3 regions of the Streptomyces sp. NPDC051677 genome follow, and region 1 is predicted to be linked to each of the others. Evidence: riboswitches for the same ligand, from Rfam matches in the RefSeq annotation. Region 1 holds a riboswitch; each other region holds the start of a gene.

Region 1 (6,099 bases):
CCCAATACCTGTGCGGGCCCGCCTCCCGTCAGGAGCCGGCGCCCGGCCGATCCACGAGTTCCACCTGGTCCACGGCGTTGCACCAGCGGCACCGCACCGACTCGATGGTCTCATCGACCACCTCGCGCTCCTCGACCTTCGGCTCGCCCGCGAGGTCGAGGTGCACGTACTCGACGACCTTCGACGAGCGCGTCACGTCGAACCGCGTGAGGTTGCCGCAGAGCGTGCAGCGCCACCGCGTCGTGGCGGTCGGCAGGGGAACCGTCATCGTGACTTTCCGCTTCCTTCTAGTGTGGTGCTTCCGTCGTGCTGCCTGTGTCCGGGTCGGGCCGGAGGCTCCCCCGTTCACATGGCTCGTAACCCTACGGCCTGGCGGGTACTCGACGCCCGTCCGTCCGCGGGGCCCGTGCGGCGGATCCCGTCGCAGACGCGGGGTGCGGCACACCCTCCCGCACCGGCCGACTCCGTCCTCCGCCGCGCAGCCGGACGCACCATACCCCGCTCACCTGCGCCGATGAGGCGCCGTCTCGCCCCTTCGACCCGACCCGCCCGACGGGCCCCGGCGGCGAGGCGGTCCGTGCCGATGCGTCCCGTTACGACATGCTCTGTGTTCGTGATCAGTGACTGGAGCGGGACCGTCCGCAGAGCCCTCCGCAGACCCTCGGCGCCGGTGACCTACGGAGTGATCGCCCTGTGCTGTCTGATCTTCGTGATCGGGCCGGCGTCGGGGCTCGATCCGGCGTACGGATCCGGTGACGAGCTACTGGCGGCGCAGCGGTCCTACTTCCGGCGCTGGGGCGTCGTGCCCGCCGAGCTCTTCGAGGGCTCGGCGCCCGGCGCCCTGACTCCGGCCACGGCGCTCTTCGTCCACGGCAGCTGGGTGCACCTGCTGGGCAACATGCTCTTCCTCTACGTCTTCGGGGCGATGACCGAGGACCGGATGGGCCGCGTCGAGTTCACGCTCTTCTACCTCGGCTGCGGCTACCTGGCCCTGCTGGGCTACGCCGCCGCCAACGCCGAGTCGTCGCAGTCCCTGGTCGGCGCTTCGGGGGCGATCTCCGCGGTCCTCGGCGCGTTTCTGTATCTGTTTCCCCGGGCGCGGGTGACCAGTCTCCTGCCGTTCCTGTTCTTCCTGCCGTTGCGCTTCCCGGCGTGGGTCGTGCTGCCGTTCTGGGCGGCCCTGCAGTGGGTGGCGGCGGGGCAGGCCGCCCAGGGGCCCGGGGTGGCGTACCTGGCGCACCTGGTGGGCTTCGGCCTGGGGCTCGTCTACGCCTGGGCCCGGTTCGGCCGCAGGACCACCCGGGTGGCGCCCGACTCCGGCGCGGGATGAGACGCGGACACCCGAAGAGGGGACATGCGAAGAGGGGGCACGCGAAGAGGGGGCACGCGAAGAGGGGAGCGTCGCCGCTCCCCTCTTACGTCTTTCACGTCCGACGCTTACGTCTCGCGCGTCTGCGGATGCCTCCGAGCGGGGTCAGAGCCCCATCGACTTGGCGACGATGGTGCGCATGATCTCGCTGGTCCCGCCGAAGATCCGGCCGGCCCTGTTGTCGGCGTACAGCCGGGTGATCGGGTGGTCCATGGTGAAGCCGAGACCGCCGTGCAGCTGAAGGCACTTGTCGAGCACCCCGGTCGCCGCCTCCGTGCAGTACAGCTTGGTCGCGGCCGCCTCCTCCGCGGTCAGCTCCCCGGCGTCGAACGCCTCCAGGGCCTGGTCGACGACCGCCTGCAGCGCGTTCACCGTGACCTTGCAGTCGGCGAGCACGAACTTGGTGTTCTGGAAGGCGGCGACGGGCTTGCCGAAGGCGGTGCGCTCGCGGACGAAGGCGGTGGCGAGCCGGACGGCCGCGGCGGCGTGGGCGTACGCGCCGACGGCGATGCCCAGCCGCTCCTGCGGGAAGATGCCGGCCAGACAGGCGAAGGCGTCGCCCGGCCCGCCCACCACGTCGCCGAGGGGGACGCGCACGTCCGTGAAGGTCATCCCGACGATGTCGGACGAGCGCAGGCCGAGCGTGGCCGGCTCCGAGTCGACCGTCACGCCCGGGGCGCGGGTGTCCACGGCGAGCAGGGACATGCCGCCGCGCCGGTCGGTCCCGTCGGCCGCGGTGCGGCAGGCGACGAGCACCAGATCGGCCTGGGCGCCCCCGGACACATAGGCCTTGCTGCCGTTGAGCACGTAGTGCGTGCCGTCCTCGGACAGTTCGGCCGCCGTCCGGATGCCGGCCACGTCGGAGCCGGCCTCCGGCTCCGTGATCGCGATGGCCGTCATCAGCTCGCCCGTGACGAACCCCGGCAGCCAGCGCCGCTTCTGCTCGTCGGTGGTGTAGTCCACCAGGGCGGCTATGCGGCGACTGCGCGAGACGCTGCGCGGATCGCTGACGGATCTGGCCCGCTGACGGATCCGGCCCGCTGACGGATCCGGCCCGCCGGCGGCGGCCGGGCGGGGGCGCCTCTCCCTTTGGTGAGCCACCCCTCACGTCATAGAGTGAAGCCCGCCCAGCTCCGGCCCCCCGAGGGAGAGAACCAGCCGTGATCACCGCGATCGTCCTCATCAAGACCAGCGTGGACCGGATCCCCGAGATCGCCGAGCGGATCGCCTCGCTGGATTCCGTGAGCGAGGTCTTCTCCGTCACCGGGACCTACGACCTGATCGCCATGGTGCGGGTGAAGCAGCACGAGGACCTGGCGGACGTCATCCCGGGCAGCATCAGCAAGATCCCCGGGGTGGAGGCGACGGACACGCACGTCGCCTTCCGCACCTACTCGCAGCACGACCTGGAGGCGGCGTTCGCGATCGGCCTGGACTCCTAGGTCGTGTCCGCAAAGTAGCGCCGGCTGCCCGGAGGGCAGGGCTCGCGGCGTCCGGTGCGTGCGATCGCAAGGCGGAGGGTCGCCCTCGTACCGGGTGTACGTGGGCGATCCCGACAACGCGGCGAGCGGGCGTGCCGGGCGTCGCGAGCCAGGCGGGACTTTGCGGACACGACCTAGGGCCTGGACTCCCAGGGCCTGGTCGTCAGCGCACCGCCTCCGGCGGAGCGAGCGCTCAGACCGCCGGGACGCAGCGGCCGTCTTCCGTGCGGTACTGCCAGCGCGCGCCGTCGGCCACCAGTTCCCGCACCGCGTTGACGAACCGCTCCACGTGCTCGTCGGGGGTGCCGGCGCCGAAGCTCACCCGGATCGCGTTGAGGGACTTCTCGCCGGGGGCCGCCTCGGGGGCGCCGCACTCGCCCTGGCTCTGCGGGTCGCTGCCGAGCAGGGTGCGCAGCAGCGGGTGGGCGCAGAAGAGGCCGTCGCGGACGCCGATGCCGTACTCGGCGGAGAGGGCGGCGGCGAAGTGGGAGCTGTTCCAGCCCTCGACGACGAAGGAGATCACGCCGACCCGCGGGGCGTCGTCGCCGAAGAGGGAGAGGATCCGGACCTCCGGCAGCTCGGCCAGCCCCGTCCGCACCTTCTCGATCAGGTACTGCTCGCGGGCCACCAGCGTGTCGAAGCCCGCCTCCGTCAGCGCCTTGCAGGCCGAGGCGATGGAGTAGGCGCCGATCACGTTCGGGGAACCGGCCTCGTGACGGGCGGCGCTCTCGTGCCACTGCACGTCCACTCCCCCGTCCTCGCGCCGGGCGACCTTGCGGCTGGCGCCGCCGCCCGCGAGGTACGGGTCGGCCGCGAGAAGCCAGTCGGCGCGGCCGGCCAGGACGCCGGAGCCGAAGGGCGCGTACAGCTTGTGGCCGGAGAAGGCGACCCAGTCGACGTCGAGGTCCCGCACCGACACCGGGTGGTGCGGGGCCAGCTGGGCGGCGTCCAGGACGATGCGGGCGCCGTGGGCGTGGGCCGCCGCCGCGAGCTCACGGACGGGCCACAGCTCGCCGGTGACGTTCGAGGCGCCGGTGACGCACACCAGGGCCGGGCCGTGCTCCCCTTCATGGGACACCGTCCGGTCGGCGAGGGCGCGCTCCAGGGTCTCGACGGCCTGGCGCGGGGTGCGCGGGGCGTCGAGGTAAGTGACGCGGTCGTCCTGCCAGGGCAGCAGCGAGGCGTGGTGCTCGGTCTCGAAGACGAAGACCTGGCAGTCGGCCGGGAGCGCCCGCGCCAGCAGGTTGAGGGAGTCCGTCGTGGACCGGGTGAAGATCAGCTGGTCGTCGGCGCGGCAGTCGAGGAACTCGGCGACCGTCCTGCGGGCGTTCTCGAAGAGGTCCGTGGAGAGCTGGGAGAGGTAGCCGGCGCCGCGGTGGACGCTGCCGTAGTACGGGGCGTAGGCCGCCACGTCGTCCCAGACGCGCTGGAGGGCCGGGGCGCTGGCCGCGTAGTCGAGCGCCGCGTAGGCGACCTCGCCGCCGGTGACGAGCGGGACGGTGACATCCCGGCCGAGAACGGGCAGAGCGCCCGGAAGGCCGGTGCGAAGGGTCTGGGCGGCGGCAGCGGTGGAGACGGACATGGCGAACTCCCGTGAGAGGCAAGGGGGAACCGCCGTGCGAGCGGGTACGGCTCAAGCACGGAGGAAGGTGAAAGGGGGATGCGGAGGCGGGGCTCTACGCCCTATCGCATTCGCTTGCTCACGGAAGACTCCCTCGTACGACCCAGGACCCCTGGGCTGTGCTCGCTCGAAGGAGCGTGAGGGGCCCGCGCTTGCCGTAGACCTCATTGCCTACGGCCTGGTCTTCACCCGGGGCACCCCGCCACGGAAGGAGGGTTGCCGGACAGTCGGCCGGGGCCTCATGACTGTCACTCATGACCTGGTACAAGAACGTACGTGACGTGATCGCGGTCCCGCAACCCGTGTCCGGATCGCGGGACCGCGTCACCGACGGCTACGCGTTGCTGGCGGCCACCCAGCGCTCCAGGGACCGCTTGGCGGCACCGGAGTCGATCGACTCGGCCGCCCGGTCCATGCCGGCCCGGATCTGCTCGGCCAGCGGCCCGGCGCCCGGGTCGAGGGCGACCAGCGCCGCCGCCGAGTTCAGCAGCACGGCGTCCCGCACCGGGCCCCTCTCACCCTCCAGGAGGCGGCGGGCCACCTCCGCGTTGTACGAGGGGTCCCCGCCCCGCAGCGCCTCCACCGGGACCAGGTCGAGGCCGACGTCCCGCGGGTCGAAGGTCTCCTCGGAGACCTTGCCGTCGCGTACGACCCACACATGGGACGTGGCCGTCGTGGTCAGCTCGTCCAGGCCGTCGTCGCCCCGGAAGACCAGCGAGGAGTTGCCGCGCTCGGCGAAGACGCCCGCGACGACCGGCGCCATGCGCGGGTCCGCCACCCCGACCGCCTGGCTGCGCACCTGCGCGGGGTTGGTCAGCGGGCCGAGCACGTTGAACACCGTGCGGATGCCCAACTGGCCGCGGGCCGCGCCCACATGACGCAGCGCCGGATGGAACTTGATCGCGAAGCAGAAGGTGATGCCGGCCTCCTGGGCCACCTGCGCCACCCGCGCCGGGGTCAGCTCCAGATTGACGCCGAGCTTCTCCAGGACGTCCGAGGCGCCGGACGCGGAGGACGCGGCCCGGTTGCCGTGCTTGACCACCGTGGCGCCCGCGCCGGCCACGACGATCGCCGACATCGTGGAGATGTTGACCGTCTTCGCGCCGTCGCCGCCCGTGCCGACGATGTCGACGGTCCGGCCCGGGACCTCGATCAGGTTGGCGTGCTCGTACATCGCCCGCACGAGCCCGTTGATCTCCTCGACGGTCTCGCCCTTGGCCCGCAGCGCCACCACGAACCCGGCGATCTGCGCGTCGGTCGCCTCACCGCGCATGATCCGGTCCAGCGCCCAGAACGTGGCGTCGGCGCCCTGGTCCTGGCCGTACAGCAGGCCGTTCAGCACCTCGGGCCAGGAACGGCCCGCCGCGGTGTCGCCTCCAGCGGGGGTCACAGCGCTCATAGCCGCTCCTGTGTGTCGTCGTGCGTCGCGTGGGTCGTCCGGACCCATGTGAACCCCACCCTATCCAGCCCGTGGGCGCGGCAAAGGGCCCCGTCCGAAGACCGGACGGGGCCCTTTGCAGGTGGCGTGGCGACGCCTGGGATCAGTGGTGGCCGTGGCCGCTCGTGATCTCCTTGTACTCCTCGACAGTCGGCTTCGGGATCTGCTGGTCCTCGCCGAAGTACGCGTT
Region 2 (6,099 bases), on a different contig from region 1:
CGGGCCGGTCGCGCCGGGCAAGCTGAACCGGGCCGCCGCGTTCGCCGCGTTCGCCGCCGGCGACGTGGGCATGCTCAACGGGCACCCGTCGCTGATGAAGACGGCCGAGAGCAAGGGCGTCAAGTTCGGCATGGTGCCGATGCCCGGGGTCGCCGGCCCGAGCAAGTCCTCCATGGGCGTCGCCGACTGGATGACCGCCTTCAAGCAGAACGGGCACGCCGAGCAGATCGGCGACTTCCTCGACTTCGTCTACAGCGAGAAGAACGTCCTCGCCTTCTCCCACGAGTACGACCTGCTGCCGGTCACCAACTCCGCGTCCCAGGTGATGGGGACGGCCAAGGAGGACGCCGACCTCCAGCCGTTCCTGGAGGAGCTCCCGCTGTCGGAGAGCTACCCCGTCGGACGGACCTCCTGGGCGAAGGTCAGCGCGGAGATCAAGAAGCGGATCGGCCAGGCCGTGACCGCGAACGGCAGCCCGGCCGAGGTCCTGGGCGAACTCCAGACGACGGCGACGACGCTGGACGCGGCCACCGGCGAATGAGCCCGGTGTCGGTGGCGGGCGCTACCGTGCCGGAATGGAGCAGCGAGAGGAACAACGCCGAGAGGAAGAACTGGGGGCCAGGGAACGGAGCATCCTGGCCCTGGAGCGGCGCGGGTTCCCCGGCCCCGGCGCGAAGGAACGGGCGATACGCGAGGAACTCGACCTGTCCCCGGTCCGCTACTACCAGCTCCTCAACGCCCTCCTCGACGACCCGCGGGCCCTGGCCCACGACCCGGTGACGGTGAACAGGCTGAGAAGGGTGAGGGAGACAAGGCGCGGGGAGCGCTGATCGCTCCGCCGGAGGTGCCACGCCCTGCCGTCGATCGTCTGCGGCACCGCCGTGGCCGGTCGCGCGGTTCCCCTCGCCCCTTGGGTGCGCAGCCGAACCGCAACGTCCACAACGCGCTCCACCCGACCTGCTCGGCGCGGCCGCCCACGGCTATCGTCGCCGTATGGGCACCCACGAGACGCACTCCACGGAACCCGCACCCACCACCCCCGCCGGTCGCGAGGCGCTCGCCGCGATCCTCGCCCGTCCCTCCCGCACCCTCGTCGCCCTCGACTTCGACGGCACCCTCGCCCCGATCGTCGAGAACCCCGAGGACGCCCGAGCGCACCCCGACGCCGTCCCCGCGCTCGCGGCCCTCGCGCCGAAGGTCGCCGCCGTCGCCGTGATCACGGGCCGGCCCGCCGAGGTCGCCGTGCACCACGGCGGCTTCGCCGGCGTCGAAGGTCTGGAGCACCTCTCCGTCCTCGGCCACTACGGCGCCGAGCGCTGGGACGCCCGCACCGGCGCCCTGACCGCCCCCGCCCCGCACCCCGGAGTGGCCGCCGTCCGCGCCGAACTCCCGCAGGTCCTGGAAGCGGCCGGGAACCGGCCGGGCGTCTGGATCGAGGAGAAGGGCGGCCGGGCCGTCGCCGTCCACACCCGCCGCGCCGACGACCCCCAGGCCGCCTTCGACGCCCTGCGCACCCCCCTCACCGACCTCGCCACCCGGCACGGCCTGATCGTCGAGCCCGGCCGCATGGTCCTGGAACTGCGCCCGCCCGGCATGGACAAGGGCGTGGCCCTGCTGGAGCACGTCCGCGAGATCGGCGCGCAGTCGGTCCTCTACGCCGGCGACGACCTCGGCGACCTCCCCGCCTTCGCCGCCGTCGAGAAACTCCGCTCCGAAGGCGCCCCCGGCCTACTGGTCTGCAGCGGCAACCCGGAGGTGACCGAACTGACGGACCGCGCAGACCTCGTCGTCGACGGCCCGGCCGGCGTCGTGGACCTACTGCGGAACCTGGCGGCTCGGCTCACCTGACGTCCACCCGGACACGGGGGAGAGGCCGGCCGGCTCAGGTCGGCTGGAGCTCTCGCAGGGCGGTCAGCTGGTCGAGGAACCACTTGGCCGGGGGGAGCGCCGTCGCTGCTGCCGACAGGCGTTTCGTGCGCTCGGCGCGCTCCTCCGGCTTCATGGTCAGGCCCTCGTGCAGGGCCTGGGCGGTTTCCAGGACGTCGTACGGGTTGACGACGATCGCGTCCTCGCCCAGCTCCCAGTACGCGCCCGCCTCCCGGGACAGGACCAGCGCGCAGCCCTGGTCGGAGACGACCGGGACCTCCTTGGCGACCAGGTTCATGCCGTCCCGGATGGGGTTCACCAGCGCCACGTCGGCCAGGCGGTAGGCGGCGAGGGAGCGGGCGAAGTCGTCCTCGAGGTTCAGCAGGACCGGCGTCCAGCCGGCGGTGCCGTAGCCGGAGTTGATCTCCTCCGTCAGACGCCGCACCTCCGCCATGTAGTCGCGGTAGACGGCGAGGTCCTGGCGGGAGGGGTAGGCGAAGGCCACGTGGACGACCCGCTCGCGCCACTCGGGGTGGTCGTCGAGCAGCTGCCGGTAGGCGAGGAGCCCGCGCACGATGTTCTTGGACAGCTCGGTGCGGTCGACCCGCACGATCGTCCTGCGTCCCTCGCCGATCTCCTCGCGCAGGGCCGCCATGCGTTCGTCCACGTCCGCCCGGTGCGAGCGCTCCCGCAGGAAGTCGGCGTCCGCGCCGAGACCGTGCACGCCGATCTGCGTCTTCCCCAGTTCCCCGGCGAACTCCGTGCAGCACGCGGTGAAGGCGTTCGCCCAGCGCCGGGTGAGGAAGCCCAGGCGGTCCGCGCCGAGCATGCCCTGCAACAACTGCTCGCGGATGTCCCCGGGCAGCAGGCCGAAGTAGTCGACCGGCGCCCACGGGGTGTGCGAGAAGTGACCGATGCGCAGGTCGGGGCGCAGCTCGCGCAGCATCCCGGGGACCAGGCACAGGTGGTAGTCCTGGACGAGGACGGCCGCCCCGTCCGCCGCCTCCTCGGCCAGCGCCTGGGCGAACGCCCGGTTGTAGGCCTCGTACGACGCCCACTGGCGGCGGAACTCCGCGTCGAAGACCGGCTCCAGCGGGGTCTGGTAGAGGAGGTGGTGGATGAACCAGAGCACCGAGTTGGCGATGCCGTTGTACGCGTCGGCGTGCACGTCGGCCGGGATGGGCAGCATCCGCACGCCCTCCTCGCCGACCCCGCGCGAGACCGCCTCCCGGTCGCCGTCGGACAGCGCCGCGCACACCCAGAGGGCGCCCGCGTCGGGGCCGATGGCCGACAGGCCGGAGACCAGCCCGCCGCCCCCGCGTTTCGCGTGCAGCGAGCCGTCCTCGCGTACCTCGTAGGAGACCGGACCGCGGTTGGACGCGACCAGCACCTCAGCACCCCGAGCAGCCATGTCGTGCGTGGAAGCCATACGCCACAACCTAGCCCGGTCGACAAACGCTCAAACGTACGGTCGCGCACCGTGCGAGGGACGTATACGGCCCGTCCGGAGGGTTACGCGACCTTGCGGGTCGCGTACTCGACGATCTCCGCCATCGGCGGCCGTTCCTCGGTGTCCACGGAGTACGTGCGCGGCTCGAAGCCGTCCCCGCTCCGCTCGAACTGGGTGAGGGCCGGGCGGATCATGTGCCCGCGGGCCAGCCGCAGCTGCGCGGTGCGGTAGATCGCCGCCGCCATCCGGCCCAGGGCCTGCCCGTCCTGGTGGCGGTGCTTTCGCACACCGACGTCCACCTGCGCGAGGGCGTCGAGCCCGACCAGGTGCAGGGCGTCGACCAGCATGCCCAGCTCCACGCCGTACCCGACGGGGAAGGGCAGCTGCTCCAGCAGGCTGCGGCGGGCCGCGTACTCGCCGCCGAGCGGCTGCACGAACCCGGCCAGCTGCGGCCAGTGCATGTTCAGCAGCGGGCGGGCCATCAGCTCGGTCACCCGGCCGCCCTGGCCCGCCGCGCCGGCGAGCGGACGGTCGTACATGCCCTTGACCAGGTCCACGTCCGGGTCGGTGAGCAGCGGGCCGACGATCCCCGAGACGAAGTCCGAGGAGAACTCCCTGAGGTCCGCGTCGATGAAACAGACGATGTCCCCGGTGGTGACCAGCAGCGAGCGCCACAGCACCTCGCCCTTGCCGGGCACGGCGGGGATGCGGGGCAGGATCGCGTCGCGGTGCACGACCCGCGCGCCCGCCGCCGCCGCGACCTCCGCCGTACGGTCGGTCGACCCCGAGTCGACGACGACGATCTCGTCGACGAGCGGAACCTGGTGCATGAGATCGTGGCGGATGACGGCGACGATGTCGCCGACCGTCTCCTCCTCGTTCAGCGCGGGCAGGACCACCGACACCGACTGGTTCGTGGCCCGCTTCGCGGCCAGGATCCGGTGCAGCGGGCGATCGGCCACGGACCAGGAGCGAGTGGCCAGCCAGCGCTCGACTTCTTCCAGCACAGTCTGCGGCTCCTCACGGTTGTCTCGCGGTTCGGACGACTATCTCAACTGTCCTGGCCTTCGGTTACAGTCTTGAACAACGCTGGTGACCATCGCATGTCGGGGGTCCTGGGCGTCCACAACCGAATACCGCTCATCCAGAGGGGCAGAGGGATACGGCCCGATGAAGCCCCGGCAACCCTCCAGCCGGTCTCGTAACCGATCACTGCTGATTGATCATCGTTGATGGATCACTGCTGATCGTCGCGCGAGGCTCCCGGCTTGGGAAGGTGCCAAATCCGTCTCACGACGAGATGCGTCGTGAGGAAGATGAGGAGAAAGGGCCTCGCCTCACATGGCTGCGCAGACTGTTGCAAGCACCACGGACTCCACTGCCTCCGCTGTCGACCTCGGTCCGGCCACCGCGTTGAGCTGCCGCGAGTGCGGTCACCGGGTGCCCCTCGGCCCGCTCTTCGCCTGCGAAGAGTGTTTCGGCCCGCTCGAGATCGCGTACGACTTCTCCTCCTACGACACGGAGGAGCTCCGCAAGCGCATCGAAGCGGGCCCCGCGAACATCTGGCGCTATGCGCCGCTGCTGCCCGTCCCGGCCGACGTGGCGGACAAGCCGAACATCAACCCGGGCTGGACCAAGCTCGTCAAGGCCGACAACCTCGCCCGCGAACTGGGCGTCGACGCCGGCAAGCTCTTCGTCAAGGACGACTCCGGCAACCCGACGCACTCCTTCAAGGACCGCGTCGTCGCGCAGGCCATCGAGGCCGCCCGTGCCTTCGACTTCACGACCCTGTCCTGCTCCTCCACGGGCAACCTGGCCGGCGCCGTCGGCGCGGCCGCCGCCCGCGCCGGCTTCCGCTCCTGCGTGTTCATCCCGCACGACCTGGAGCAGGGCAAGGTCGTCATGGCCGCGGTCTACGGCGGCGAGCTCGTCGGCATCGAGGGCAACTACGACGACGTCAACCGCTTCTGCTCCGAGCTCATCGGCGACCCGGCGGGCGAGGGCTGGGGCTTCGTCAACGTCAACCTGCGGCCGTACTACGCCGAGGGTTCGAAGACGCTGGCGTACGAGATCTGCGAGCAGCTCGGCTGGCGGCTGCCGGACCAGCTGGTCGTGCCGATCGCCTCCGGCTCGCAGCTCACGAAGATCGACAAGGGTCTGCAGGAGCTGATCAAGCTCGGGCTCGTCGAGGACAAGCCGTACAAGATCTTCGGTGCGCAGGCGGAGGGGTGCAGCCCGGTGTCCGTCGCGTACAAGGCGGGGCACGACGTCGTCCGGCCGCAGAAGCCGAACACCATCGCCAAGTCGCTGGCGATCGGCAACCCGGCGGACGGCCCGTACGTCCTCGACATCGCCCGGCGGACGGGCGGGGCGGTGGAGGACGTCGACGACGAGCAGATCGTCGACGCGATCCGGCTGCTCGCGCGGACCGAGGGGATCTTCGCGGAGACCGCCGGCGGGGTGACCGTCGGGGTGACGCGGAAGCTGATCGAGAACGGGCTGCTGGATCCGACGCTGACCACGGTCGTGCTGAACACGGGTGATGGTCTGAAGACGCTGGACGCGGTGGCGGGGACGGGGCTCACCGCGACCATCCGGCCCAACCTGGAGTCGTTCCGCGAAGCTGGTCTCGTGTAGCGCCATCGTCGTCTGCGCGCCCCTCAAGCCGATTACCCGACCGGAGGTCACATCGTGAGCGTCAACGTCCGCATCCCCACCATCCTGCGTACCTACACGGGCGGGCAGGCCGAGGTGACCGCCGAAGGAGGGACCCTCGGCGAGGT
Region 3 (6,099 bases), on a different contig from region 1:
GCGACCGCCACCTTCACCGTGCCGTAGCCCAACGCGGTGACCAGGGCCAAAGACATGAACAGCGCAGGGATGGACAGCAGCACGTCGACGAAGCGCATCAGCACGTCGTCCACCCAGCGGCCCACGAACCCGGCGACCACCCCCAGCAGCCCGCCGACCACGAACGCGACCAGCACGGCGATCAGCGTTGCCTTCAGGGACAGCTGGGCGCCGTGGACGACCCGGGAGAACATATCGCGGCCCAACTCGTCGGTGCCGAACCAGTGACTGCCGCTCGGGCCGCGGAAGTTCTGCGCCGGCACGCCCTTCAGCGGGTCCTGCGAGGTGAACAGGTCGGGCCAGAACGAGGCCAGCACCACCAGCACGAGGACGACCACCGACAGCAGCAGCCCCGGGCGGCGCACCACGAACCGCAGCAGCCGCCGTACGTCCACGCGGCGCCCAGGATCAGGCTCCGGCCCCGCCGCGACCGGGCGGGCCGGTCCCAGTGCCGCTTCGGCGGGGTCGTCGACAAGGCTCTGGCTCATGCGAGGGCCGCCTTTCTGTCCGAGGCCATCACGATCCGGGGGTCGAGGAGTGGATAGACCAGGTCGATGACCAGGTTCGTCGTCACGAAGATCAGTGCCCCGAACACCACCACCCCCTGGACCAGCGGGATGTCCTGGGCCGTGACCGCCGCCGCGGTGACGCGGCCGAGGCCGTCGCGGGAGAACACCGTCTCGACGACGACCGAACCGGCGATCAGCTGCCCCACCAGCAGGCCGACGACCGTCAGCGCCGGCAGGGACGCGTTGCGCAGCGCGTGCCGCAGATGGACCCGCCACCGGCCGGCGCCCTTGGCCCGGGCGGTCTCCACATACGCCTGGTCCAGTGCGGTGAGCAGGCTCTTGGCCAGCACCTGCGCGATCTGCGCACCGGTCGGCACCGCCAGCGTCAGGGCCGGCAGCACCAGCCCCTTCAGGCCGTCGTTGCCGAACGCGGGGAACCAGTGCAGCCGGAAAGAGAACGCCTCGACGAGCAGCAGCCCCACCCAGAACGTCGGGACGGACACCCCCAGGGGCGGCAGCGACAGCAGCAGCTGACGCAGCCAGCGCTGCGCGGTGTAGGTCGCCAGCACCGCCAGACCGCCGCCGAGCACGACCGCCAACAGCAGTGCGGCACCGGTCAGTTGGAGGGTCTGCGGCAGTGCGTCGGCCAGTGTGGAGGTCACCGGTCGGCCCGTGGAGACCGCGTCGCCGAAGTCCCCACCCACCGCCCGGCCCAGGTAGTCGGCGTACTGCACGAGCACGGGTTTGTCGAAGCCGTACTCGTGCCGCAGCGCGGCGAGCCGGGCAGGATCGACCTGACCCGAGTCCATCCCGGCGCCGGCCATCGCGGTGACCGGGTCCCCGGGCAGCCAGTTCAGTACCAGGAACGACACCGTGTACGCCGCCCACAGCACCCCGACCGCCTGCGCCAGTCGCTTGATCACATAGCGGCGCATGCACTAGCCGATCCAGGTGTCGTGCAACTGGATGCGGCTGCCCGAGTCGAAGGCGAGGTCGTGCACCTTCTTCGTCACGGCCAGCTGGGTCTGGAGCTCCACCACCGGCACGTTGTAGGCGTTCTGCACGATCAGCTTCTGCGCCTCGTCCACCAGCTGCCTGCGCTTCGCCGGGTCCGTGGTCGCGGCCTGCCCGGACAGCGCGGTGTCGAGGGAACTGGCGGGCAGACGGTAGAAGTTGGCCAGCTGCGTGGAGAAGGAGCTGCGCAGGATGTCCGGGTCCGAGCGGGTCACGTTGCCCCACACCAGGTCGAAGTCACCGCCCTGGAGCGTGGTGGCGAACTGGCTGACCTGGCCCTGCTTGAGCGCCACGTCGATCCCGACGGTTTTCAGCTGCTGCTGGACGAGCTCCAGTGCCGGCTGGTTGGTGGCGGCGTTGGGGAACCAGCTGATGGTCAGGCTCAGCTTCTTGCCGTCCCTGGCGCGGATTCCGTCGCTGCCCGCCTTCCAGCCGGCCGCGTCCAGCAGGGCCTTCGCCTTGGCCGCGTCGAAGGCGAGGCCGGAGGAGAGGTCGGTGTAGTCGGGTGTGGTGTGCGCCAGGATGCTGGTCGCCGGCTGGGTGCCGGTCGGGAACACGGTGTCGGCGATCTGCTTGCGGTCGACGGCGGCGAGGATCGCCTGGCGCACCTTCACGTCCTTCAGGAGGGGCCGCGAGTTGTTGATCCCCAGCCCGAACACCACGCCCGGGTTGGCTCGGCGCAGGAGGGTGACCTGGCCACCCTTGAGCGCCGCCTCGTTGGCCTTGCCGACGCTGCTGATCGCGTCCACCTGCCCGGACTGGAGACTGCCGGCCCGCACCCCCGCCTCCGGCACGACCTTGAACACCAGCTTGTCCAGATAGGCCTCACCCTTCTTGGACCACAGCGAGGATCCCCAGTCATAGCCGGTGCGCTTGGTCAGGGTGATCGACTGGTTCTGCACGTACTGCTTCAGCACGAACGGCCCGGACCCGATCACGCCCTCGCTGCACTTCTGTTGCGGGGTCTTCTGCATGCTTGCCGACGACTCGATGCCCAGTAAGTGGGTCGAAGTCGCCTGAAGGAACTGCGCGTTGGGCTGCTTGAAGGTCACTTTGACGGTGAGTGGGTCCACCACGGCGGTGCTCTTGACCCCGCTGAGGTACCCCTGAGCGAGAGTCCCGAGGGCGCCGAGCTTCGGCACCGCGTCGAAGTTGTCCTTGACCACCTGCGCGGTCAGCTTGGAGCCGTCGCTGAAGGTGACACCCGAGCGCAGATGGAACGTGAACTCCGTCGCGTCGGAGTTGACGTCCCAGCTCTTGGCCAGCCACGGCACGATCTTGCCGGTCTCGGGGTCCTGGTCGGTCAGGGAGTCCGCGGTCTGGCGCACCGAGTAGATGCTCTCGTTGCTGCCGACCTGCTGCGGATCCACGCAGCCGGCGTCCGAACCCACCGCGAAGGTCAGGGTGCCGCCGGACTTGGGCTGACCGGCGCCGCTGCCGAAATCACCACCGCCGGAGCCGCAGGCGGTCAGCAGAACACTGGTGGTCACAAGGGCGGTCAGCGCCGCCCACCGGGAGGTTCTGACATCGGGAAGTGTAGTCACGGAGGGCTTCTCCTACTCGTTCACCAGGCACGGGTGCGGTGCAGGGCACGGCCGTGCGTGGGCGTGCGGCCCCCGGCCGGCGCGACGCCGGTGCCGGGGGAGCGTTGTGAAGACGGGATCAGAGGAAAAAGGGGGGATCAAAGAGAGACGGAGATCAGGCGCAGGCGGGTGCGGCGACGACAGGCGCCGTACGGCGACCAGCGGAGGGAAGGCCCGTCAGGCCTGACAGAGACAGCTGGTCGAGCGCTGGAGGTCGATGTGGCGCCGACGCGAGAGCCGGGAGAACACGGTGGCGCCGGCGAAGCGGGCGCTGAGGTCACCACCGTGCCGCATATCGGTCCTCCACATATCCGGCCCCGGTCACGGGGCTACGCGCTTGCGGAGATCGTCGGTGATCCCGCCGGGCTTTCACCTGGAGCACCCCACCGCGCGGGAGGGTTGCCGGTCAGCGAGCCAGGGCTTGACGCTGACACTCAATGCCGTTCGTGATCGTACGGAGTGGTCTTGTCGTACGTCAATGGCGCAAAACGACGCCGTGTAAGGGGAGTCGGGGCGAGAGTGCGTCCAGCTCAGGAGCCGCCGCGCTCGCGGGGAATCTTCTGGCCGGCCTCGATCGCCACCGGCAGCCGGTTCTCGGCCGGGGGCAGCGGGCAGGTGGCCAGGTCAGTGTAGGCGCACGGCAGGTTGCCGGCGCGGTTGAAGTCCAGGACGACCGTGCCGTCGGCGGCGGGCGGATCGACGGCCAGGGCCCGGTTGGCGGCGTAGGTGGTGACCCCGGAGGTCGCGTCGGTGAACAGCACCATCAGCCGACCCGCACCATGGCCGGGAAATGCGGTCAGCGACAGCGGGTGCCCGTCGAGCTCGAACTCGACCCTGCCCGGAGCGTCGTAGACATGCTCAAGGCCCTCGACCGCGGCGCCCACGGTGGTCGGTCGTGGCGTGTCGAAGGGGATGTAGCGGCCCCTCACGGCCCAGCGCGGGTCGGGGGCGTAGGAGGGCGTTCCGGTGAAGGCCGTGCGCAGCGGCGCGCCCGGGTGCCGGGGGCGCACGATGTCCTGGCCGCCGCGCTTGGCGACCTCGATGACGGCGTCTCCCCAGACGGCGTCGACGCCGCCGCGCTCGGGCAGCACGCCGAAGCGGTGCTCGCCGCGCACCGGCGTCCCGTCGACGACCAACTCCTCGCCCTCGTCGAGGTCTACGACGATGCCTTCGGGGCCGGTGCGCCACGCGCCGGGCGCGTCCGGGAAGCGCTGGGGTCGGTCGTCGAGCCAGTGCAGGCCGGTGATCGCCAGGAACCCGTGCGGGGCGGCGAGCCGGGCCTCCTGGGCGCGGTACCACTCCAGCCAGGTCTCGGCGAAGGCGTGGAGGTCCGTGGTGGTGGCCTCGGTTGTCATGGGGAATCTCCTTTGTGCCGGGGTGCCTTCGGTCAGGGGATGCTTCTTGTCAGTCATGTGTACAAGCGCCGGCTCGGGGGCTCAGCCCGCCTGTCGTCGGTCCGGTGCGGACCGGTGGGTGAGGGGTGCGCGCAGGCCGAGGTTCTCGCGCAGGGTGATGCCGGTGTATTCGGTGCGGTAGATGCCGCGTTCCTGCAGTTCCGGGACGAGCAGGTCGACGATGTCGTCGAGGCCGTCGGGGATGAGGTACGGCGTGACGTTGAAGCCGTCGATCGCGCCGTGCCGCACGAAATGGGCGAACTTGTCGGCCAGGCCGGACGGGGTGCCGACGTGCCCGCGCTGCGGGCCGAGCGCGATGACGGTCTCGCGCAGCGACCAGCGGTGCGCCTCCGCCTTCGCCCGCCATTCGGCCACGATGCCGCGCGGGTCGGCGGTGCGTCGGGCACCGAAGGAGCCGTCGTTCTCCGTGACGACCGGGTTCTCCTTGGGCAGGGGCCCGTCGGCGTCGCGGTCGGACAGGTCGATGCCCCACAGCTGTCCGGCGATCCCCAGCGCCGTGGCGGGCGTGACCTGCTGGAGCCGGATCCAGCGCTTCTTCTCCTGGGCCTCCTCCTCGGTGGCGCCGATGATGATCTCGGTGCCCGGCAGGATCCGCAGGTCGTCGTCGGGCCGCCCGACCGCCCGCAGCCGGCGCCGGATGTCCTGGGCGAAGGCAAGGGCGTCGTCGAAGTCGTTGCCGTGCGCGGAGAAGATGACGTCGGCGTTGCGGGCGGCGAAGTCGCGTCCCTCACCGGAGTCACCGGCCTGGAAGATCACGGGGTGCCCCTGGGCGCTGGGCGGCAGGGCTGGAGCGAGGTCGACGTCGAACTGCGGTCCCTTGTGGCGCACTTGGTGTACGGCACCGGGTGCCGACCAGGTGGGCGCGGCGACGGAGTCGGCGACTGCGCCGTCCTCCCAGCCGTCCCACAGGGCGCGGGCCACGGTGAGGAACTCCTCGGCACGCCGGTATCGGTCGGCGTGGTCGAGGTAGCCGCCGCGCCGGAAGTTCGCGCCGGTCCAGGCGTTGTCCGTGGTCACCACGTTCCAGCCGGCGCGGCCCTCGGAGAGCAGATCCAGGCCGGAGAGGCGGCGGGCCAGATCGGCGGGTTCGTTGAAGGTGGAGTTGGAGGTGGAGACGAGGCCGATGCGGCGGGTGACCGCGGCCAGCGCCGCGAGCTGCGTGATGGCGTCCGGCCGTCCGGCCACGTCGAGGTCGTGGATCCTGCCGTCGACCTCGCGCAGCCGCAGCCCCTCGCCGAGGAAGAACGCGTCGAACAGACCGCGCTCGGAGGTCTGGGCGACCCGGCGGAAGGAGGCGGGGTCGATCTGGGAGCCGCTGTCGGGGGCGGACCAGATGGTCCAGTGGTTGACGCCCTGGAAGAACACCCCGAAGTGGAGCTGGGCGTCGGGCCGGGGGACGTCGAGGGGATCGGTGCGGGTCATCGGGCATCCTCCTGGGCGGCCACGGCAGCGATGGCGAAGCGATTGGCGGGGCGCTCCAGACCCAGGGTCGAGCGCAGGGACGTGCCGGGCAGGGGGCGGGTGACGAGACGCCGCTCG

Evidence for each region. Region 1 has a riboswitch for S-adenosylmethionine ahead of ACIBAF_RS00965 (aminotransferase class V-fold PLP-dependent enzyme). Riboswitches for the same ligand answer to the same signal wherever they lie in the genome.
Region 2: linked by a shared signal. The riboswitch ahead of thrC (threonine synthase) and the one ahead of ACIBAF_RS00965 (aminotransferase class V-fold PLP-dependent enzyme) in region 1 are both predicted to bind S-adenosylmethionine.
Region 3: linked by a shared signal. The riboswitch ahead of ACIBAF_RS17085 (putative leader peptide) and the one ahead of ACIBAF_RS00965 (aminotransferase class V-fold PLP-dependent enzyme) in region 1 are both predicted to bind S-adenosylmethionine.

What each region holds. Positions count from the first base shown of each region.
Region 1 is NZ_JBITCT010000001.1:205,683-211,781, forward strand. Features, by position in the region: gene ACIBAF_RS00945 (hypothetical protein) at 29-268, opposite strand; gene ACIBAF_RS00950 (rhomboid family intramembrane serine protease) at 584-1,330, shown strand; gene ACIBAF_RS00955 (acyl-CoA dehydrogenase family protein) at 1,475-2,332, opposite strand; gene ACIBAF_RS00960 (Lrp/AsnC family transcriptional regulator) at 2,530-2,811, shown strand; gene ACIBAF_RS00965 (aminotransferase class V-fold PLP-dependent enzyme) at 3,044-4,432, opposite strand; SAM riboswitch class IV at 4,615-4,731, opposite strand; gene trpD (anthranilate phosphoribosyltransferase) at 4,806-5,870, opposite strand; gene ACIBAF_RS00975 (cytochrome bc complex cytochrome b subunit) at 6,013-6,099, opposite strand, start outside.
Region 2 is NZ_JBITCT010000083.1:14,913-21,011, forward strand. Features, by position in the region: gene ACIBAF_RS46285 (ABC transporter substrate-binding protein) at 1-541, shown strand, start outside; gene ACIBAF_RS46290 (DUF3263 domain-containing protein) at 576-830, shown strand; gene otsB (trehalose-phosphatase) at 994-1,848, shown strand; gene ACIBAF_RS46300 (trehalose-6-phosphate synthase) at 1,883-3,295, opposite strand; gene ACIBAF_RS46305 (glucosyl-3-phosphoglycerate synthase) at 3,379-4,323, opposite strand; SAM riboswitch class I at 4,454-4,639, shown strand; gene thrC (threonine synthase) at 4,658-5,953, shown strand; gene ACIBAF_RS46315 (MoaD/ThiS family protein) at 6,008-6,099, shown strand, end outside.
Region 3 is NZ_JBITCT010000012.1:228,059-234,157, forward strand. Features, by position in the region: gene ACIBAF_RS17070 (ABC transporter permease) at 1-527, opposite strand, end outside; gene ACIBAF_RS17075 (ABC transporter permease) at 524-1,483, opposite strand; gene ACIBAF_RS17080 (ABC transporter substrate-binding protein) at 1,487-3,106, opposite strand; gene ACIBAF_RS17085 (putative leader peptide) at 3,323-3,439, opposite strand; SAM riboswitch class IV at 3,474-3,587, opposite strand; gene ACIBAF_RS17090 (DUF1684 domain-containing protein) at 3,676-4,500, opposite strand; gene ACIBAF_RS17095 (NtaA/DmoA family FMN-dependent monooxygenase) at 4,582-5,982, opposite strand; gene ACIBAF_RS17100 (LLM class flavin-dependent oxidoreductase) at 5,979-6,099, opposite strand, start outside.